4 regions of the Streptomyces sp. DSM 42067 genome follow, and region 3 is predicted to be linked to each of the others. Evidence: riboswitches for the same ligand, from Rfam matches in the RefSeq annotation. Region 3 holds a riboswitch; each other region holds the start of a gene.
What was found. Region 3 has a riboswitch for cyclic di-AMP ahead of ACSMXV_RS31030 (M23 family metallopeptidase). Riboswitches for the same ligand answer to the same signal wherever they lie in the genome.

Region 1 (5,318 bases), 1.4 Mb from region 3:
CGTCAGCCGGTCGATCTCGTCGGCGACGAACTGTGCCTCGTCGTGCTCGGTGTCGGCGACATAGCCGGTGATCCGCGCACCCGCGCCGGCGTTCGTCCACAGGTTCTTGGGGCGGCGGCTCTCGTTGCGCTCGATGACGGCGTTTGCGGCGCTCAGGATCGTCTGGCTGGAGCGGTAGTTCTGTTCGAGCAGGATCGTCGTCGCGTCCGGGTAGTCCTCCTCGAACTGGAGGATGTTGCGGATGGTGGCGCCGCGGAAGGCGTAGATCGACTGGTCCGCGTCACCGACGACGCACAACTCGGCCGGCTCCGGGTCGTCGTCCCCTCCGGGCTGTCCCACCAGCTCGCGCACGAGGGCGTACTGGGCGTGGTTCGTGTCCTGGTACTCGTCGACCAGGACGTGCCGGAAGCGCCGCCGGTAGTGCTCGGCGACGTCCGGGAACGCCTGGAGCAGATGGACGGTCGTCATGATCAGGTCGTCGAAGTCCAGCGCGTTCGCCTCGCGCAGCCTCGACTGGTACAGCGCATAGGCCTGGGCGAGGGTCTTCTCGAAACCGTCGGCGGCCTGCGCGGCGAAGGTCTCCTCGTCGATGAGCTCGTTCTTGAGGTTGGAGATCTTGGCGCTGAAGGACTTCGGCGGATAGCGCTTCGGGTCGAGATCGAGATCACGGCAGACCAGCGCCATGAGGCGCTTGGAGTCCGCGGCGTCGTAGATCGAGAAGCTGGAGGTGAAGCCCAGCTTCTTCGACTCGCGGCGCAGGATTCGGACGCACGCGCTGTGGAAGGTCATCACCCACATCGCGCCCGCGCGCGGGCCGACGAGGTGCTCCACGCGCTCCTTCATCTCGCCCGCGGCCTTGTTCGTGAACGTGATCGCCAGGATCTGCCCGGGGTGCACGCCGCGCTCGGCCAGCAGATACGCGATGCGGTGCGTCAGCACGCGCGTCTTGCCGGAGCCGGCGCCGGCCACGATGAGCAGCGGGGAGCCGGAGTGCACGACGGCGGCGCGCTGCTCGTCGTTCAGCCCGTGGAGCAGCTCGGCTGGGTCGATGGCGGGGCGGGGCGCGCCGTCCCGGTAGTACGCGTCACGGGGCGGCGAAGGCACGTCGAACCGGCCCTCGAACAGGTCGTCCGGGATGTCCTCCGGAGCGCTGTCCTCGGGCGGCGGCGGGGGCTCCTCGTCCGCGCGCCGCGCGGGCTGGAGATCGGCCAGGAAGCTGTCGTCAAAGAGGCTGCTCATCGCTCCTCGAGTCTAGGCCGCCGCGCTGACAGTCACTGCCGCCTTGGGAAGTCGGCCGCATCGCCGTCGACAGCGGCGAGAGATCTCGACTCGGAAGCCGAACACTGGCTTGAAAAAGCCAGATAGATCCCTACAGGTGCAGATATCAGCGGTCTTTCTGCTTTGCCTAGAAGCACCCCCTACGACCCCGCCGAATGGTCAAGGTCACGAAAATGTATCGGGCATATCGAACATCAACCTTCACAGCGGCCACACGAGTTGGCTAGCGTGCCCGGCGGGCCGCCCGTACCCCCGCCGGCGAACGACGCCGGGACGGGTTGCCTCCGCCGAGTCCGGTGCGCCCTCACGGCAGCCGGAGCCGGGGACCCACTTTGACCTTGGGGTGAATCGGTCCCGTACCGAGTGCGCGCGACACCCGCGGGCACGAGGCACGGACCGTAGGGCAGCCTTCCGAACCACCCGCCCGAACCCGACAGCTAACCCGGTAGGCGGTCCACGGAAGGAGTCGCCTCTCTTGGCGTCGCACCGCAAGCCGCGGACCACCGGCCAGCTCGTCGCCGGTCTCCGCACGTCCCCCGCGGTCGGCTTCACCGCCGCCGCCCTCACCTCCGTGGCGCTCATGTCACAGACGGCGACCGCCGCGCCCGCCGAACCGAAGCCCAGCCTCGAAGAGGTCCAGAAGAAGGTCGACGACCTCTACCGTCAGGCGGGCGTCGCCACCCAGAAGTACAACGCGGCCCAGGAACGGACCGACGAGCAGCGCAAGCACGTCGACGGGCTGCTCGACGACGTGGCCAAGCGCACCGAGAAGCTGAACGAGGCGCGCCGCGAGCTCGGCTCCTTCGCCGCCGCCCAGTACCGCACCGGGGGCGTCTCCGACACCGCCACGCTGCTGCTCGCCGAGGACCCGCAGGAGTACTTCGACCAGAGCCAGCTCATGAGCCGGCTCACCAACCGGCAGAAGGAAGCGGTCGACGACTACCAGACGCAGCAGATCGAGACGACGAAGAAGCGCGAGGAGGCGACGGAGTCCCTCGCGTCGCTGACCGAGTCGCAGGCGGACCTGAAGGCGAGCAAGCAGGACGTCCAGCAGAAGCTCAGCGAGGCGCGCGAGCTGCTGTCGGAGCTGACCGCAGAGGAGAAGGCGCGGCTCGCCGCGATCGAGAAGGCGAAGGAGGAAGAGGCCAGGCGCAAGGCGGAGGAGCTGGCGCGCCGGCAGGCCGAGGAGGAGCGGCAGCGTCAGGAGGCGCAGGCGCAGGCCGAACAGGAGCAGGCCGAGCAGGAGGCTGCCACCGGTTCCGGGACGGGCACCGGGAGTGACTCCGGCAGCACCGGATCCTCCAGCTACGCCACGATGGCCGCCAAGGTCATCGACTTCGCCGAGGCCCAGATAGGGAAGCCGTACGTGTGGGGGGCCACGGGGCCCGAGTCGTACGACTGCTCAGGGCTCACTCAGGCCGCGTGGAAGACGGCCGGGGTGTCGCTGCCGCGTACCACCTGGGATCAGGTGAAGGTCGGCACGACCGTGTCTGTCGACAATGCCGAGCCGGGGGACCTGGTCTTCTTCTACGACGACATCAGCCACGTCGGGATTTACATCGGGAATGGCGAGATGATCCATGCGCCCAAGCCGGGGGCGAATGTTCGGGTCGAGTCGATTTACTACATGCCGATTCACAGCGTGGTGCGGCCCGCGTAGGTGCGGGGCGTGGGGGCGGGGGCTGCGGGTGCGTCGCGCCGGTTGGGTTCTCCGGGCTTCGCCCCCAGACCCCCGATCGCCCTGACGGGCTCGTCCTCAAACGCCGGACGGGCTATTGCTTGTCGCTCACGTCCAGAGCACCGCGATGAACACGTTCGCCATCGTCAGCAGGCCCACCAGACCGAACGACCTCTTGTCCACCTTCTCCTCGTCGCGCTTCACGTAGACGAGTCCGAGGATCACGATCAGCAGCGCCAGCTTCACGCCGATCTTGATGTTGTCGACGGGCTGGTCGTCGGCCTGGTTGAGGCCGACCAGGATCACTCCCGTGACGAGCATCGTGAGCGCGCCGTGCAGCATCGCCGGGCCGAACCGTGCCGTGCCCTCGCCCATCGCCTTCATCTGGGTCAGAAAGCCGCCCAGAAGCGAGGCGATGCCGATGATGTGCAGGCCGACGAAGAGATGGATGAGTACGTCCATGAGGCCGGAGCCTAACCGGACCACTAGCACCGGCCTCCGGGCAGGGGGGCCACTTCCGGGGCAACGGTCACAGCCGTACGGCAAGGGGGCGGCGGCCTGTCGGCGCCGCGGTCACATACGGGCACCGGGCAGTCCACTCCGGCCAGTTGCGCACATGGCGTCACCGCGGGGTGACGGAGGGGTTTAGCGTGCTTCCCCAGGTGCCCGGCTCCCCACCGCCGCCCGGGCCGAGGGCGGCAGTCGGACACCTCCGCCGAGAAGGTCCGGCGGCGGCGCGCTCCCCCTGTGCGGGCCGCCGCCGGACACCCGTCCCCATGCCGGTTCCTCGGCGGTCGTACGTCGTACGCCCCCCGGAAGGACGTGGACCCCCGTGGCAGCGCACCGGAAGCCCAGACAGCGCTCGCTCAGCGGCCATACGGCCCGCACCGCCACCACCCTCGCACTCGCCGGAGCGGCGACCGCGACGGCCTTCGACGGCGCCGGTCACGCGGCACCGGATCTCACCCCAGCCCAGGTGAAGGCCAAGGTCGACAAGCTCTACCACGAGGCGGAGATCGCCACCGAGAAGTACAACGGCGCGAAGGAGGACGCCGGCGAGACCGAGAAGGGCGTCGACGAGCTGCGCGACGAGGCGGCCCGCAGGATGGAGCAGTTGAACTCCGCGCGCGGTGCGCTGGGTTCGGCGGCGGCTGCGCAGTATCGTTCAGGCGCCGTAGACCCGGGCGTGGAGCTGGCACTCTCCTCCGACCCCGACCAGTACCTGGAGCGCGCGGCGTTGGCGGAGCGCGCCGGTCACCGCCAGGCCGCGGACGTGGCAGGCGTCCAGAAGCAGCTGCAGCAGATCGAGCAGCTCCGCGAGGAGGCCGACGGCCGGCTCGCCGAACTCACGGCCCGCCAGGCCGAACTGAAGCGGCACAAGAAGACCGTGACCACGAAGCTGGCCGAGGCTCAGCAGCTGCTCAACCGCCTCTCCGCGGGCGAGCGCGCCGGGATCTTCGGGGACGGGACGGGGGGCGCGTTCCCCGCCTCCGGTCCCGGAGGACTCGAGGCCTTCCCGGACGGATCGGCCGCAGCCCCCAACTCCCGTGCCGCCGAGGCTGTTTCCTATGCGTTCCGGGCGCTGGGCAGCCCCTACGTGTGGGGTGCCACCGGCCCCAACGCCTTCGACTGCTCCGGCCTCACCCAGGCCGCGTACCGTTCGGCGGGCGTGTCCCTGCCTCGCACGACGTATGCCCAGATCGACGCCGGCCGGCGCATCCCGCGCGCCGAACTGCTCCCGGGCGATCTGGTCTTCTTCTACTCGAGCGTCAGCCACGTCGGCATCTACGTGGGCAACGGCCGGATGATCCACGCCCCTAATCCCAGCGCGCCGGTGCGCGTCGCACCCATCGACGAAATGCCGTTCGCGGGGGCGACGCGGGTGGCGTAGCACCGGGAATGCGGGTGGCATCGCACCGGGGATGCTTGTGCCACTGCGCCCTCGACGCGGGTGGCGTGGCGCCGGCGACATCCGCCGTGCGTGAGCGCCTCCACGCCCTCCACGCCCGCCCCCAGGTCGCGCACCTCACCCAATACGCCCGGTACACATCCACACCAATCGGGACAAGCACAGCCGGTTAGGCCCTCCTCTTAGGGGAAGCCGAATACAGACGATTCCGTTGCTCAGGGGGGATCGCCTGAGCGGTCTCCCGTCGGAAGGAGGAGACACCTCATGAGCACGACCATGGAGTCCGTCGACGTGGACGTCCCGCTGCACACCGCGTACAACCAGTGGACGCAGTTCGAGGAGTTCCCGAATTTCATGGAAGGTGTGGAACAGGTCCAGCAGATCGACGACCGGCACAACCACTGGGTCACGAGCATCGCCGGGGCCCGCAGGGAGTTCGACACGGAGATCGTC
Region 2 (5,318 bases), 1.2 Mb from region 3:
TCAGGGTCTGTCGACGGGACCTGCTGCGTCACGTGGGCTCCTCCCAGTCGGCCACCGACGCTGCTCGCCGGAGGGCGCTCTGTCGACCATACGACATGGGTGTCAGGGCCAATCGTCTGCTGTCGTGGCGGTTTTGGGGCCTTCCGTGGTCATGATTCGGCCGTCTATACAGCCGTATTTGGTGCCGTGCCGGGCGGCCTCGATGCCCCGCACCACCCTGTATGAGGTCATTGCCCAGAGGGTGCTTCGCCCCTGATGATGTTGGTACCTGAGCGGGCGTGAGCGAATGTGGGGGCTTGATGATCGAGATCGGTGCGGACGGCCGGACGTGGCTCCTCTCCGGGCCCGGCAGCAGCTATGCGCTGCGGCTGACGGACCGCGACGAGCTGCTGCACCTTCACTGGGGGCCGCGGATCACGCTTGCCGACGCCGAGGCGCTCGCCGCCGAGCCCCCTGCTCCGTACTGGCCCTTCGAGTCCCCGCTCGACGGGCACGAGGAGTACCCGGTCGAGGGCGGCCCTCGCTTCGTACGCCCCGCGCTGTCGGTGCGCACCGACGAGGTGCGCGGGACCGAGTGGCGGTACCGGAACGCGGCAGCGGACGACGAAGAGCTGCAGGTGCACTTCTTCGACGAGGTGCACCACCTCCAGCTCACACTCGTGTACCGCATGCGCGACGACGTCGTCGAGCGCAGCGCCATCCTGATCCACCAGGGCCCGGCCGACGCCCCCGCCCTGGAGGTCCTGCGTGCCGACTCAGCGACCTGGACGCTGCCGGTGCGCGACCGCTGGCGGCTGTCCCAGCTGCATGGCCGGTGGGCGGCCGAGTCCCGGCTCGGGCGCTCCGAGCTGACCTACGGCGAGAAGATCATCGGCAGTCGGCGCGGGCACACCGGGCACCAGCACCTGCCGTGGGTCGCGCTCGACGCGGAGGGTGCGGCGACTGAGGAGTCCGGCGAGGTGTACAGCTGCGCGCTCGCCTGGTCGGGGTCCTGGCGGATCGCCGTGCAGCAGCTGCCGGACGGCATCGTGCAGATCACCGGTGGTACGGGGCACGACGACTCGGGGCAGGCGCTGCTCAAGCCCGGAGTGGCGATCGCCACACCCGTCTTCGCGGGGCTCTGGAGTGACGGCGGCTTTGGCGGAACAAGTCGGGCATGGCACGCATATCAGCGCAAGTGCGTTATTCCCGATGCCGATCAGGACCGGCCCGTGCTCTACAACTCCTGGGAGGCCACCAATTTCGGCATCTCCGAGGACCAGCAGCGGGCGCTCGCCCAGCGCGCCGCCGACATGGGCGTCGAGCTGTTCGTCGTAGACGACGGCTGGTTCGGCGCACGGACCAGCGACCGGGCCGGTCTGGGCGACTGGACGCCCAACCCGGACCGCTTCCCGCACGGGCTGAAGCCGCTCGCCGACGACGTGCACGCCCTGGGCATGCAGTTCGGCATCTGGGTCGAGCCGGAGATGGTCAACGCCGACAGTGATCTGTATCGCGCCCACCCCGACTGGGTGCAGCACTTCCCCGGCCGTACGCGGACGGAGTTCCGCAACCAGCTGGTCCTGAACCTCGCCCGCGAGGACGTCCAGCAGTATCTGTGGGAGCAGCTGGACACCCTGCTGAGCAGCGCGCCGATCGACTATGTGAAGTGGGACTTCAATCGCTGCTTCACGGATGCCGGGTGGCCGGGGGAACCGTATCCGCAGAGGCTGTGGAACGCGCATGTGCATGCGCTCTATGGGTTGTTGGACCGGCTGCGGGCCGCGCACCCGGGAGTGGCGTTCGAGTCCTGCTCGGGCGGTGGCGGCCGGGTCGATCTCGGCATCATGGCGCGCACGGACCAGGTGTGGACCTCCGACAACACCGACCCGCTGGACCGGCTCGCCATCCAGTACGGCTTCACTCAGGTGCACCCCGCGCGGGTCATGGCGGCCTGGGTCACCGACAGCCCGAACGTCCAGCTCAATGACCGTGTGAGCTCGTTGCGCTTCCGCTTCGTCAGTGCCATGGCCGGGGTGCTCGGGGTCGGCGGCGACCTCACCGAGTGGAGCGACGAGGAGCTCGCCGAGGCCCGTCGGTGGGTGGATCTCTACAAGGAGATCCGCCCCGTCGTGCAGCGCGGCGACCTCTACCGGCTGAGGGCGCCGGAGGGCGGGCTGAGCGCGGTGCAGTACGTCCTCGGGGACGAGGCCGTAGTCCTGGCGTGGTTGGGGGCCCAGCACTACGGCGAGGCGCCCCCGGCGGTCAGGCTGCGAGGGCTCGATCCCGCCGGGTCGTACGAGTGCCTCGAGACCGGCGCGGTGCATCGGGGTGCGGTGCTGCTGCACCACGGTCTGCGGACCGGGCTGCATGGCGACCTGGATGCGGCAGTTATCCGTCTGCGTCGCATCTGACCGATTTAGTCCTCTTTGGGTCATTGGCTCTAACTCGCCCTGCAATAAGGCGTCATGAGTGGCATGCCGTGAGCAGGATCATATTGGTGACGGTGGGTGGCGATCTCCCTTTCGTGACCGCCCCTGAATTTCCGGGGGGTTGGCCGGAATGCGGAGATCGTTAATCCACGGACAGTGACCGGAATTTCCGGGGAAGGATCAAGAACCGGAATCCCGCTGGAATAACCACGCTTGTGTCCGCCATTCCGACTCGCTTACGGTCACGGTCGATCCGGGCGGACGCCGAATCCTGCCATCGCCCGGAATCCCCACTCACACAACGTGTATGGCAGGAGCGGGGGATCCCACAGGTAGAACGCCGGTTCCGGGTATCCGGACCAGCTTGGGGTGAAGTCGCGCCAAAACGCGGCCGGACATCTCCAGTCCGAACCCGACAGCTCACCTCGCAGGCGCCGGAGAGGAATTCGCCATGCCCGCGACCGGTAAGAACCGCCGTTCCAAGTCCCTGCGCTTCACCCGCTCCATAGCCGCCTTCAGCGCGGGGAGTGCCGCACTCGCACTGCCGCTCATCGGCGCCACGGGCGCGTTTGCCGCTCCCGCACAGACCGCCCCGCAGTCCGCGGTCCAGTCCGTTTCCGGAAAGGCCGCCGTCGCGGCCGCCGCCGCCAAGTCGGCCGCGAAGAAGACGTATACGGTGAAGTCGGGCGACTGCCTCGCCGGCATCGCCAGGGAGCAGAAGGTCGCCGGCGGCTGGAAGAAGCTCTACAAGGACAACCGCAAGGCCATCGGCGCCGACCCCACAAAGATCCGCGCGGGCCTCAAGCTCGTCGTCGACGGCAAGGCCGCCGCCTCCGACGACTCGGCCTCCGCTTCCGCGTCCAAGGCCCCGGCCGCTGCCGCCTCCAAGGCGCCTGCCGAAAAGGCGTCCACGACCTCCACTGCTCCCACGGCGACCACCACGGCCACCAACACGGCGCCCGCGGACACGGCAGCCACGACCACCTCCGCCTTCACCGCGCCGATCCCCGGCGCCACCATGAGCACGCCCTACCGCCAGTCGGGCAGCATGTGGTCGAGCGGCTACCACACCGGTGTGGACTTCGTGGCCCCGACCGGCACCAGCCTCAAGGCCGTCGGCGCAGGCACTGTCGTCTCCGCCGGCTGGGCCGGTTCGTATGGCAACCAGGTCGTCATCCAGCTGAGCGACGGTCTGTACGCGCAGTACGCCCACCTGTCCGCCCTCTCCGTCTCGGCCGGCCAGACCGTGACCGCGGGACAGCAGATCGGGCTCTCCGGCTCCACGGGCAACAGCACGGGCCCGCACCTGCACTTCGAGATCCGCACCACGCCGGACTACGGCTCCGACGTCGACCCGCTGGCGTACCTGCGCCAGCACGGCGTCTCCATCTGACGCCACCTCGGTTGCGACAGACCGACACCGATCGACGAGGCCCGGTCAGGCCCCGCACCGCCCCATGGTGTGTCCTGGCCGGGCGCACGTCGTCTCGTCCGTGAGCCGCGGCGACCCTGCCTCTATGAACGGCTGGGCTCTATTCCTGGCTTGGGCGAATCTTGACGAGTGGCATATCTCACCCGCCGTCAACCCCTGCCTACGGTGGCGTAGGTCACTTAGCGAGGTGAAAGATATGCCGACGTGGCAGCAGAGTCGACATTCCTCACCAGTGACGTGATCAGGTCCTACGCAGCGGTCGGCGACAGCTTCACGGAAGGTGTCGGAGACCCCGGTCCCGGCGGGCACTTCGTCGGCTGGGCCGACCGGCTCGCCGTCCTCCTCGACGACCGGGTCCCGGAGCACACCTTCCGCTACGCCAATCTCGCCGTACGCGGCAGGCTCCTCGACCAGATCGTCGCGGAACAGGTCCCGCGGGCCAAGGAACTCGCCCCCGACCTCGTGACGTTCTGCGCAGGCGGCAACGACATCATCCGGCCCGGCACCGACCCCGACGACGTCGCGGAACGCTTCGAGCGGGCCGTCGCCGACCTCGCGTCGGCCGCGGGCAGCGTCCTGATCGCCACGGGCTTCGACACTCGCGGCGTACCCGTGCTGAAGCACCTGCGCGGCAAGATCGCCACGTACAACCTGCACTTGCGGGCCATCGCCGACCGGTACGGGTTCCCCGTCCTCGACCTGTGGTCGCTCAAGACCATCCAGGACCGCAGGGCTTGGGACCCCGACCGGCTGCACCTGTCGCCCGAGGGCCACACCCGTGTCGCCCTGCGCGCCGCACAGGTGCTCGGACTCGAGGTGCCCGCCGACCCGGACCAGCCCTGGCCCCCGGAACCGCCGCGCGGCTCCCTCGATGTGCGCCGCGACACGATCCACTGGGCCCGCGAGTACCTCGTGCCGTGGATCGGACGGCGGCTGCGCGGCGAGTCCTCCGGGGACCACGTCGAGGCGAAGAGACCGGATCTGCTGCCTCTGTAGGGGCATCTCGGGGGTCTTGGGGACCGGGGGTGCGGTGAGCGTTGTGGGCAGTCGTTCCGCTGGGGAACGGGTGGGCACAATGGTGGGCACAACCCCACGACGGTGGGTTCGTCACGTACGGCCTGAGCCCCGTCACGGGCCTCCGGCCCGGAGCCGGGGCGCGTCCGGCGCCGGGGTGCGTCCGGAACCGTGGGGCCCGCCCGGCGGGTCACCGTGCCGTAGCCATCAACGCCTTCCGCTCAAGGCCCAGTTCCCGGGCGAGAGCCTCGTCGACCCACTTCGTCATGCGCGCACGGGACAGCGTGCCGTCGTAGGCAGTCATCTGGACCGCGAGCCCGTCCAGCAGCGCGGTCAGACGCAGGGCCGCGGCCATGGGGTCCGGGCAGCGGAACTCGTCGGCCGCCACGCCCTCCGCGATCACCTCGGCGAGCGCCGCCTTCCACTGCTGGTCGAGACCGCGCGTCACCTCGCGCAGCGCG
Region 3 (5,318 bases):
ACCGGCTCGTACGCCGTGACCGCACCGCCGTCGCGGCGGGATTCGGCCTGCTCAGGCTGGCCGGAGCCCCGTCGCTGGGCTGGCTGGACGTGAAGACGTCCGGCGATGTGGAGGTCCCGGTCATCGAGGCAGCCGTCGACGAGGAGCTGGCCCGGTTCGCCCAGGAGGGCCCCACGCCGGAGGAGATGGAGCGCGCCCAGGCACAGTTGGAGCGCGAGTGGCTGGACCGGCTCGGCACGGTCGCGGGCCGCGCCGACGAACTCTGCCGGTACGCCGTTCTGTTCGGTGACCCTCAGCTCGCCCTGACCGCCGTCAAGCGCGTCCTGAAGGTCACCCCGGAGGAGGTCCGAGACGTCGCCAGGGCCCGCCTGCGGCCCGACAACCGCGCGGTGCTCGTCTACGAACCTCTCGCGCATCCTGAAACCGCGGACGAGACCGCCGAGGACACCGACGAGACCGCAGACGAGGAGGCGGCGAAGTGACCGAGGCCGCGACCATGGAATTCCACCCGCAGCCGCAGGCCGGGCCCGCCAGGCCCTGGGCCTTCCCGGCGCCCGACCGCACCACCCTCGACAACGGCCTCACGGTGCTGCGCTGCCATCGCCCCGGCCAGCACGTCGTCGCTGTCGAGATCCTCCTCGACAGCCCGCTGGACGCCGAGCCCGCCGGCCTGGACGGCGTCGCCACGATCATGGCCCGTGCCTTCTCCGAGGGCACCGACAAGCACTCCGCCGAGGAGTTCGCTGCCGAGCTGGAGCGCTGCGGCGCCACGCTCGACTCGCACGCCGACCACCCTGGCGTACGGCTCTCGCTCGAAGTCCCCGTCTCCCGGCTGCCGAAGGCCCTCGGCCTGCTCGCCGACGCGCTCAGGGCGCCCGCGTTCGCGGACAGCGAGGTCGAGCGGCTGGTGCGCAACCGGCTCGACGAGATCCCGCACGAGACCGCCAACCCGGCCCGCCGCGCGGCCAAGGAGCTCTCCAAGGGGCTGTTCCCGGCGGAATCGCGCATGTCCCGCCCCCGCCAGGGTACGGAGGAGACGGTCGCGGGCATCGACTCGGCGGCCGTGCGTGCCTTCTACGAGAAGCACGTACGCCCCGCCACGGCCACCGCCGTCGTGGTGGGCGACCTCTCCGGCACCGACCTGGACGCACTCCTCGCGGACTCCCTCGGCACCTGGACCGGCTCGTCCGCCGAGCCCCGCCCCGTGCCGCCGGTGACCGCCGACGACACCGGGCGCGTCGTCATCGTGGACCGCCCCGGCGCGGTCCAGACGCAGCTGCTCATCGGCCGTATCGGCCCGGACCGGCACGACCGCGTCTGGCCGGCCCAGGTGCTCGGCACCTACTGCCTGGGCGGCACGCTCACCTCTCGCCTGGACCGCGTCCTGCGCGAGGAGAAGGGATACACCTACGGCGTAAGGGCGTTCGGGCAGGTTCTGCGCTCCGCGCCGGACGGCAGCGGCGCCGCGATGCTCGCCATCAGCGGCTCGGTCGACACCCCGAACACGGGCCCTGCGCTGGACGACCTGTGGAAGGTGCTGCGTACGCTCGCCGCCGAAGGTCTCACGGACGCCGAGCGCGACGCCGCCGTGCACAACCTCGTCGGCGTCGCCCCGCTCAAGTACGAGACCGCGGCAGTCGTTGCGGGCACGCTGGCCGACCAGGTCGAGCAGCACCTCCCTGACGACTTCCAGGCGCAGCTGTACCAGCAGCTCGCCGCGACCGGCACCGTCGAGGCCACGGCGGCGGTTGTCAGCGCCTTCCCGGTGGACCGCCTGGTGACCGTTCTCGTGGGTGACGCCTCCCAGATCGAGGAGCCGGTCAGGGCGCTCGGAATCGGTGAAGTGACGGTTGTCACGGGCTAAGCGGCCCCGTCCGCGCGGCGCGGACGGGGCCGCTTAGCCCGCACAGGCCCCGCACAGCCCGCACAGGGCCCCACACGGACCTGCACAGGGCCCCACACGGACCCGAAGAGACCCCGGTGGCTGCAGAGCCACCGGGGTTCTCGTTTGTCCGAAATGTAGCGGAGGTTGCCTGTCTGCCCTGTGGGATGCACTACAAATCCCATGCTGCGTTTGTTGATTGAAAGATGTCCCGTTTAGCGTCGGTCCGGCTGTTCGTCAGGCAGTGCGCCGCGCCGCGGCACCGGACAGTCATCGCCGAGTCCCCGGACGGCGTGAGCCAGGGGAGCCGGGGACCCACCCTCCCGTCGACTTCGACGCAGGAGGAGCCCAAGTCCCTGGGGTGAATCGGGGGCCCTTGAGTCGTATCGAGGGAGCCCGTAGGAGACCTTCCTGCTCCGAACCCGTCAGCTAACCCGGTAGGCGAGAAGGAAGGAAAGGACCAGCCACTACATGGCGTTCACACGCGCCACCGGGAAGCATCGTCGTCCGAGCCTGCCCCAGCGCCTCAAGGGCCTGGGAGGTACCCCCATCACCCGCAGGACCGCAAGCGCGGCACGTGTCGCGGCACTCACCACCACCGGCGTCATCGCCGGCTTCGCCACCCCGGCCCAGGCTGCCGATGCCTCCGTCGAGCAGACCGGGCTGATCCAGGCCGTCACCCTCGGCGAGTCCGTCGCTGACAAGATCGACGCTCAGGCCGTCGCACAGCAGCAGGCCGCCGAGGAGGCCGCCGCCAAGAAGAAGGCCGCCGAGGAGAAGCGCAAGGCCGAGGCGAAGGCCAAGAAGGAGCGCGAGGCCAAGGAGCGTGCGGCCAAGGAGCGCGCCGCCCGCGAGGCCGAGCGCAAGCGCCTCAACTCCTACGTCAGCCCGATCGCCGGCTCCTATGTCTCCACCGGCTACAAGGCGGGCGGGTCGCTGTGGTCGTCCGGCAGCCACACCGGCGTCGACTTCCACGCAGCGTCCGGTACGGCGGTCCGCGCTGTCGGCTCCGGCACCGTCGTCACCGCAGGCTGGGGCGGTTCGTATGGGTACGAGGTCGTCATCAAGATGAACGACGGCACGTACACCCAGTACGGTCACCTGTCGTCCATCGCCGTCTCCGTCGGCCAGACGGTCACGCCGGGCCAGCGGATAGCCCTCTCCGGCGCAACCGGCAACGTGACCGGAGCGCACCTGCACTTCGAGGTCCGGACCACCGAGGAGTACGGCTCGGACATCGACCCGCTCACCTATCTGCGCTCGCACGGCGTGAAGGTCTGACGCGAGAGCGGACGCGCGTGAAGCACTGACCGGAGAACGGACCGGGCAGAACGCCCCGCTTCATGGAAGCCCCGGCTCATCGAGCCGGGGCTTTCGTCGTTTCCGAGCGCCGATTTGTCCAAAAAATATCCATGGATTCCAGCCCGCCGTCGGAAATTCCCGCCCGCTGCAATAGAGTCAGTCAACAGGCGTCAATCGACCGCGTTTCGCGGGGATTAAGGCGGAGGTCCGGTCATGCACATTCCCGCGCACTCGGTATGCACGGCCATCCGGGATGACATCGTCGCGGGTGTCTACGAGCGCGGCAGCCGTCTCACCGAGGAACTGCTCGCGCGCCGGTACGGGGTGTCCCGTGTCCCGGTGCGCGAGGCCCTGCGCACGCTGGAGGCGGAAGGATTCGTCGTCACCCGCAGGCATGCGGGCGCCTGTGTCGCCGAGCCCACCGAGCAGGAGGCCGCCGACGTGCTGGAGATCCGTACGCTGCTCGAGCCGCTCGGCGCTGCGCGCGCGGCACAGCGTCGTACCGAGGCGCATCTGAAGGTGCTGCGTGGCCTGGTCCGACTGGGCCAGGAGCGCGCCAGGCGGGGCCACAGCGAAGATCTGCGGTCGCTGGGCGGCTGGTTCCACGAGACGCTCGCGCAGGCCTCGGGCAGCCCGGGGCTGACGTCGCTGCTCACTCAGCTCCGGCACAAGATCGCCTGGATGTACACAGTCGAGACCCCCGCCCATCCCGTGGAGGCGTGGGCCGAGCACGGCGCGATCGTCGACGCCGTGGCCCGCGGTGACGCCGAACGGGCGCGGTCGCTGACCACCCTGCACACAGAACGGTTCAGCGCCGCCCACCGGCTCCGTTTTCCGGATCGCGGAGACCGTGTGAGGGGTTCGCAACACGCCGTAAACACTGTGAGCCCGCGGCATTAACAGAGGCGCCGTATACAAAGAGGGATATTCGGTGGGGGTTCTTTTTTGCTGCCCATTTTCTCGGGGTGCAGGGAATTCCGGCCGAGCTTCGGAAGGCATGGCGCGCGCTTCGGAGCGCATGGCGTAAAAAGGGCGGAGCCGCGCCGCCTCCGAATAAAGAGGCCGGCGCGGCTCCGCCGCAATTCACCTGTTGCCGTCAGACGGTCTCGGGAAGCTCCTCGAGACCCTCGGCGACCAGCTTGGCCAGCCGGTCGAGGGCGGCATCCGCCCCGTCGGCGTCGGACGCGAGGACGATCTCCTCGCCGCCCTGGGCGCCCAGGCCCAGCACCGCGAGCATCGACGCCGCGTTGACCGGGGTGCCGTCAGCCTTGGCGATCGTCACGGGGACGCCGGCGGCCGTGGCCGCACGGACGAAGATGGAGGCGGGGCGGGCGTGGAGACCCTCGGCCCAGCCGACGTTGACGCGGCGCTCAGCCATGTGATGCTGCCCTTCAGGATTCTCTCAGGGTTGTCTAGACCAGTGTTCCATACCGGCGGACGTGCCCGGAACAGTCGGGAACGGTCGGGAACGGCCCCGAAGAGGCCCGGAAGCGGTCCGGAACGATCCCTCGTCCCGCACCAGCTGCTCCAGTTCTCCCGGAACGTACCCGTCTGGTCGAACGGAAAGCCTAAGCCCGTTCTGCTCCCAGCGCCGCAGTGCCCCGTACGCTGGCCCCATGCACACCCCGTCGCAGCCGCTGTCGGAGCAGCACGCATACCCCGCGCACTGGGAGGCCGACGTGGTGCTGCGCGACGGCGGCACCGCACGGATCCGGCCCATCACCACCGACGACGCCGACCGCCTGGTCAGCTTCTACGAGCAGGTCTCCGACGAGTCGAAGTACTACCGCTTCTTCGCGCCCTACCCGCGGCTCTCCGCCAAGGACGTCCATCGCTTCACCCACCACGACTACGTGGACCGGGTGGGCCTCGCGGCCACGGTGGGCGGCGAGTTCATCGCGACGGTGCGCTACGACCGGATCAACGCCCACGGCATGCCGGCCTCGGCGCCTGCCGACGAGGCCGAGGTCGCCTTCCTCGTCCAGGACGCCCATCAGGGCCGGGGCGTCGCGTCCGCGCTCCTCGAACACATCGGGGCCGTCGCCCGTGAGCGCGGCATCCGGCGCTTCGCCGCCGAGGTGCTGCCGGCCAACACCAAGATGATCAAGGTGTTCACGGACGCCGGTTACACCCA
Region 4 (5,318 bases), 2.9 Mb from region 3:
GCCGCCAAGCTCGCGTCGCGCACCCGCACGGCGGGGCTCGACGTCGCTCTCCCCGCCGGCGGCGGCATCGGGTACGAACTACTGGCGCTGGCCGCCCGCGCCGAAGCGGAGGGCATCGACCCGGAGACGGCACTGCGCGCGGCGGCCCGCTCGTACCGTGACGCGATACGCGCCGCGGAGGAGGGCGCCGCCGGGGGCTGACCGACGTGGCTCGCGGCGGGCTCGCAGCCACCCCGCGGCCGCCCGCAGTCCCTGCCCACCGCGGACTGCGGATACGGTCGAGACGTGCACGATCAGAACCCCGCCGCCCACGCAGACGAACCCGCTTCCGGGGGACGCTGCCCCCTGGACGAGCCCGTCGCCGCGAGGAAGCCCGCCCCCATGGAGGAGCCCGCCCCGGCAGGGGAGCCCAGCCGCGCAGAGGAGCCGGCCCCGGCCGAAGAGCCCGCCCCGGCAGGGGAGCCCGCCGCGGCAGAGGAACCGGCCCCGGCAGAGGAGCCCGCCGTGGCAAAGGAAGCCCCGGCAGGGGAGCCCACCTGCGCAGAGGAACCGGCCCCAGCCGAAGAGCCCGCCCCGGCAGGGGAGCCCGCCGCGGCAGAGGAACCGGCCCCGGCAGGGGAGCCCACCCCCGCGGCAGAACCCGCCCCCCAACTCTTCACCTGGGAGTTCGCCGCCGACCCCTACCCCGCATACGCCTGGCTGCGGGAGCACGCGCCCGTGCGCCGTACCAGGCTTCCCAGTGGGGTCGAGGCCTGGCTCGTGACGCGGTACGCGGATGCGCGGCAGGCGCTCGCCGATCAGCGGCTGTCGAAAAACCCGGCGCACCATGACGAGCCCGCGCACGCGAAGGGCAAGACGGGGATCCCGGGTGAGCGCAAGGCGGAGCTGATGACGCATCTGCTCAACATCGACCCGCCGGACCACACACGGCTGCGGCGGCTCGTGTCGAAGGCGTTCACGCCGCGCCGCGTCGCGGAGTTCGCGCCGCGCGTGCAGGAGCTCACCGACCACCTCATCGACCAGTTCGCCGACAGAGGCACCGCCGACCTCATTCACGAGTTCGCGTTCCCGCTCCCCATTTACGCCATTTGCGACATGCTCGGCGTCCCCCGCGAGGACCAGGACGACTTCCGGGACTGGGCGGGCATGATGATCCGGCACGGCGGCGGACCGCGCGGGGGCGTCGCGCGGTCCGTGAAGAAGATGCGCGGCTATCTCGCCGAGCTGATTCACCGTAAGCGCGAAGGACTGCGCCAGGACGGCGACGACGACCTCATCTCCGGGCTCATCCGCGCCTCCGACCACGGTGAGCACCTCACCGAGAACGAGGCCGCCGCGATGGCGTTCATTCTTCTCTTCGCGGGGTTCGAGACCACCGTCAACCTCATCGGGAACGGCATCTACGCCCTGCTGCGCAACCCCGTCCAGCGCGAGCGGCTGCAGAAGTCCCTCGCGGCAGGCGAGACGGACCTGCTCGCCACGGGGGTCGAGGAACTCCTCCGCTACGACGGCCCGGTGGAGCTCGCCACCTGGAGGTTCGCGACCGAGGCGCTCACCATCGGGGGGCAGCACATCGAGCCCGGCGACCCCGTCCTCGTCGTACTCGCCGCCGCCGACCGCGATCCCGAGCGGTTCGCCGAGCCCGACACCCTCGACCTGGCCCGGCGCGACAACCAGCACCTCGGATACGGGCACGGCATCCACTACTGCCTGGGCGCTCCCCTCGCCCGGCTGGAGGGGCAGACAGCCATCGCCACGCTGCTGACGCGCCTTCCTGACCTGCAACTCGATGCGGTTCCGGACGATTTGAGATGGCGCGGCGGGCTCATCATGCGAGGGCTGCGGACACTGCCGGTGCGCTTCACGCCGTAGCAGCGGCGGGCCCGGCCGGGACAGACTCCGAGCTGCAGCTGATGGTCCGTCAACCTTGTGACTTTCACGTGATCTCCGCTGCATCGACTTGTGACAAGCGTTCGACTCCCGCTACTTTCACGGTCGACTCGGGTATCAACTGTCCCAGTCGACCCAGTCTTGCCCGGTTGGCTCCGTCGGCCGGGTAAGTCCCCGACCGCGAAAGGCAACCGCATGCTCTCCGGGAACGGCCGACACCGTCGCCCCCGCCAGGCTCCGGCCCTCATCGTCGCGGCGGGGGTGACCGGATCGGCCATCGCGATCCCGTTGCTCGGTGCCACCAGCGCCGGCGCCGCGGACGCCACCACCTGGGACCGGCTCGCCGAGTGCGAGAGCGGTGGCGCGTGGAGCGCGAACGAGGGCGACGGCCACTACGGCGGCCTACAGCTCACGCAGGAGACCTGGGAGAACTACGGCGGCCTCGACTACGCCCCGAGCGCCGATGAGGCGAGCCGTTCGCAGCAGATAGCCGTCGCCGAGAAGATCCTCGCGGACCAGGGTCCCAAGGCCTGGCCGACGTGCGCATTGCTCGTGGGTCTCTCCCAGGGCGGGGCGGCGGCGGACGTCGACCCGGGTGTGTCGGAGGACACATCGAGCCCCTCGTCCGACGCCTCGTCCGGCCCGTCGGACGAGGCGGAGTCCGCCGAGCCGACCGACGACTCCCCGAAGGCTGCCGAAGGGTCGGAAGCCTCCGGCGAGTCAGAATCGGGTAATTCGGACGAGTCGGGCAAGTCTGATGAGTCTGCCCAGAATGAGGGTGATTCGCCCTCCGAGTCCGCTGAGTCCTCCAACTCCGCGGACTCCGGTACGGGAACCGGCCGCCATCGGGGCGAAACCGCCCAGGAGGGCCTGGAGGACACCCGCTCCTCCGACTCCTCCGGCCGTCACGCCTCACGCTCCGACACGGACCGCGGCGACGACGGCTCGTACACCGTGCGCACGGGCGACAACCTCTGGGCGATCGCCGACGCCCATGACGTCGAGGGCGGATGGACCGCTCTCTATGACGAGAACAAGAAGACCGTGGGCGATGACCCGGACCTCATCCTCCCCGGTCAGACCCTGGATCTCGGTCTCGAGTCGATCGATAAATAGCTATAGTTCAGGGCCAATTGTCCGTTTTGGTGGGGCTGAGAGATGCGTCTCAGAAGCCCTGATCGTCTTTGATATCCGCCGAAGCGGATGTTTACGGTCGTGACCGCTCGCCATAGCGGGCACCCGCGGTCGTTACGCCGAATCCTGCCAGCGGCCATACGGGTTCAGTCGTCGCGTCCAGCGCCGTAGGCAGGAGCGGGGGACCCAAGGTTTGCGCCGGCAACGGCAGTTGAGCAGCTGAGCACACGGTGTCGGCTGACGACTGCAGGAACCGGCTTGGGGTGAAGTCGTGCGCAACCACGTGCGACCGGGCACTCACTCGGCCCGAACCCGACAGCTCACCTCGCAGGCGTCGGTGAGGGGATCACTCCATGCTGCGTTCCAGCAAGGGCAACCACCGTCGCTCGTCCGTTCTCAGCCGGACTTCTCGTATCGCCGCGCTCGCCGGTGTCACCGGTGTCGCCATCGCCGCCCCGTTGATGACGGCCGGCTCCGCCTCCGCCGCCACCGCCGCCGAGTGGGACGCCGTCGCCCAGTGCGAGTCGGGCGGCAACTGGTCCATCAACACCGGCAACGGCTACTACGGCGGCCTGCAGTTCTCGACCTCCACCTGGGCCGCGTACGGCGGTACGGAGTACGCCGCCACGGCCGACAAGGCCACCAAGGAGCAGCAGATAGCCGTCGCCGAGAAGGTCCTGGCCGGTCAGGGCAAGGGCGCCTGGCCGAGCTGTGGCGTGGGTCTCTCCAACACCCCGTACGAGGGCGGTTCGAGCGCGGGCACCACGGACTCCGCCACGACCCAGCCGAGCGACGCGACCCAGCAGGGCGATGCGACCCAGCAGGGCGACCCCACTCAGCAGGGCGACGCGACTCAGCAGAGCGAGTCGAACGAGAGCGCGCCCACGCAGAGCGCGCCCACGCCGAGCACGACCACTCCCAGCACCACCACCGAGAGCACGGCCACGCCTAGCACGACCACCCCCGGCACCACCGCCGAGAGCGCGCCCAGCACCACCACGGAGACCGCGCCGAGCACGGAGGAGCAGGCCGCCCCCGGCTCCGAGGAGAGCACTGCGACCGTCGAGACCCCGACCGGCGAGACGGTCAAGAAGGGCGACGGCGAGTACCAGGTCGAGAACGGCGACACCCTCGGCACGATCGCCAAGGACCACAAGGTCAAGGGCGGCTGGAAGAAGCTGTACGAGCTGAACAAGGACGTCGTCGCGGACTGCAACCAGCTCTACCCGGGTCAGCAGCTCCACCTCGGCTGAGGCTTCCCCGAACCCTGAGGCTTCCCCGAACCCCTCACCCCGGTGCGTGTTCCCCCGTACGCGCCGGGGTGAGGCCGTACCCGTACCGGCAGGAGCGAGGAACTTTGTTTCGTTCAGAAACAATTTGCTCTCAGTTTTGTCCAGGGGCCGGTCGGTCGGCTGGCCGTCGCCCCGGAGCCGGATAGGCTCTTGTCGCAAGGCCTAAAGAAACACAGCCCCGCACTTCCAGCGTCACATCCCAGAAGGAGATGCTCGTGCCGTCCATCGACGTCGTCGTAGCCCGGGAAATCCTGGACTCCCGAGGCAACCCCACGGTCGAGGTCGAGGTCGGCCTCGACGACGGCAGCACCGGTCGTGCCGCCGTACCGTCCGGTGCTTCCACCGGTGCGTTCGAGGCCCTCGAGCTCCGTGACGGAGACGCCAACCGCTACGGCGGCAAGGGCGTCGAGAAGGCCGTCCTCGCCGTCATCGAGCAGATCGGCCCGGAGCTCGTTGGGTACGACGCCACCGAGCAGCGCCTGATCGACCAGGCGATGTTCGACCTGGACGCCACCCCGGACAAGTCCTCGCTCGGCGCCAACGCCATCCTCGGCGTCTCGCTCGCCGTCGCCCACGCCGCCTCCGAGGCCTCCGACCTCCCGCTCTTCCGCTACCTGGGCGGTCCCAACGCGCACCTGCTGCCGGTGCCGATGATGAACATCCTGAACGGCGGCTCGCACGCCGACTCCAACGTGGACATCCAGGAGTTCATGATCGCCCCGATCGGCGCGGAGTCCTTCTCCGAGGCCCTGCGCTGGGGCACCGAGGTCTACCACACCCTCAAGAAGGTGCTGAAGTCCAAGGGCCTGGCCACCGGCCTCGGCGACGAGGGCGGCTTCGCCCCGAACCTCGGCTCCAACCGCGAGGCCCTCGACCTCATCCTCGAGGCCATCAAGGAAGCCGGTTACGCCCCCGGCGAGCAGATCGCCCTCGCGCTCGACGTCGCCGCCTCCGAGTTCTACAAGGACGGCAAGTACCTCTTCGAGGGCAAGGAGCGCTCCG

Region 1: it holds a riboswitch for cyclic di-AMP, as region 3 does, so the genes downstream of both, ACSMXV_RS25295 (C40 family peptidase) here and ACSMXV_RS31030 (M23 family metallopeptidase) in region 3, are expected to answer to the same signal.
Region 2: it holds a riboswitch for cyclic di-AMP, as region 3 does, so the genes downstream of both, ACSMXV_RS35910 (M23 family metallopeptidase) here and ACSMXV_RS31030 (M23 family metallopeptidase) in region 3, are expected to answer to the same signal.
Region 4: it holds a riboswitch for cyclic di-AMP, as region 3 does, so the genes downstream of both, ACSMXV_RS18300 (transglycosylase family protein) here and ACSMXV_RS31030 (M23 family metallopeptidase) in region 3, are expected to answer to the same signal.

The regions. Positions count from the first base shown of each region.
Region 1 is NZ_CM147706.1:5,499,443-5,504,760, reverse strand. It holds gene pcrA (DNA helicase PcrA) at 1-1,239, opposite strand, end outside; cyclic di-AMP (ydaO/yuaA leader) riboswitch at 1,554-1,745, shown strand; gene ACSMXV_RS25295 (C40 family peptidase) at 1,754-2,938, shown strand; gene ACSMXV_RS25290 (hypothetical protein) at 3,065-3,418, opposite strand; gene ACSMXV_RS25285 (C40 family peptidase) at 3,789-4,847, shown strand; gene ACSMXV_RS25280 (SRPBCC family protein) at 5,130-5,318, shown strand, end outside.
Region 2 is NZ_CM147706.1:8,020,533-8,025,850, forward strand. It holds gene ACSMXV_RS35900 (tyrosine-protein phosphatase) at 1-32, opposite strand, end outside; gene ACSMXV_RS35905 (alpha-galactosidase) at 300-2,393, shown strand; cyclic di-AMP (ydaO/yuaA leader) riboswitch at 2,680-2,860, shown strand; gene ACSMXV_RS35910 (M23 family metallopeptidase) at 2,863-3,804, shown strand; gene ACSMXV_RS35915 (SGNH/GDSL hydrolase family protein) at 4,048-4,839, shown strand; gene ACSMXV_RS35920 (TetR/AcrR family transcriptional regulator) at 5,048-5,318, opposite strand, start outside.
Region 3 is NZ_CM147706.1:6,853,207-6,858,524, forward strand. It holds gene ACSMXV_RS31020 (M16 family metallopeptidase) at 1-482, shown strand, start outside; gene ACSMXV_RS31025 (M16 family metallopeptidase) at 479-1,864, shown strand; cyclic di-AMP (ydaO/yuaA leader) riboswitch at 2,147-2,340, shown strand; gene ACSMXV_RS31030 (M23 family metallopeptidase) at 2,354-3,163, shown strand; gene ACSMXV_RS31035 (GntR family transcriptional regulator) at 3,398-4,084, shown strand; gene ACSMXV_RS31040 (HPr family phosphocarrier protein) at 4,281-4,562, opposite strand; gene ACSMXV_RS31045 (bifunctional acetate--CoA ligase family protein/GNAT family N-acetyltransferase) at 4,801-5,318, shown strand, end outside.
Region 4 is NZ_CM147706.1:3,984,902-3,990,219, reverse strand. It holds gene ACSMXV_RS18315 (nucleoside triphosphate pyrophosphohydrolase) at 1-201, shown strand, start outside; gene ACSMXV_RS18310 (cytochrome P450 family protein) at 505-1,872, shown strand; gene ACSMXV_RS18305 (transglycosylase family protein) at 2,086-3,006, shown strand; cyclic di-AMP (ydaO/yuaA leader) riboswitch at 3,178-3,373, shown strand; gene ACSMXV_RS18300 (transglycosylase family protein) at 3,378-4,277, shown strand; gene eno (phosphopyruvate hydratase) at 4,526-5,318, shown strand, end outside.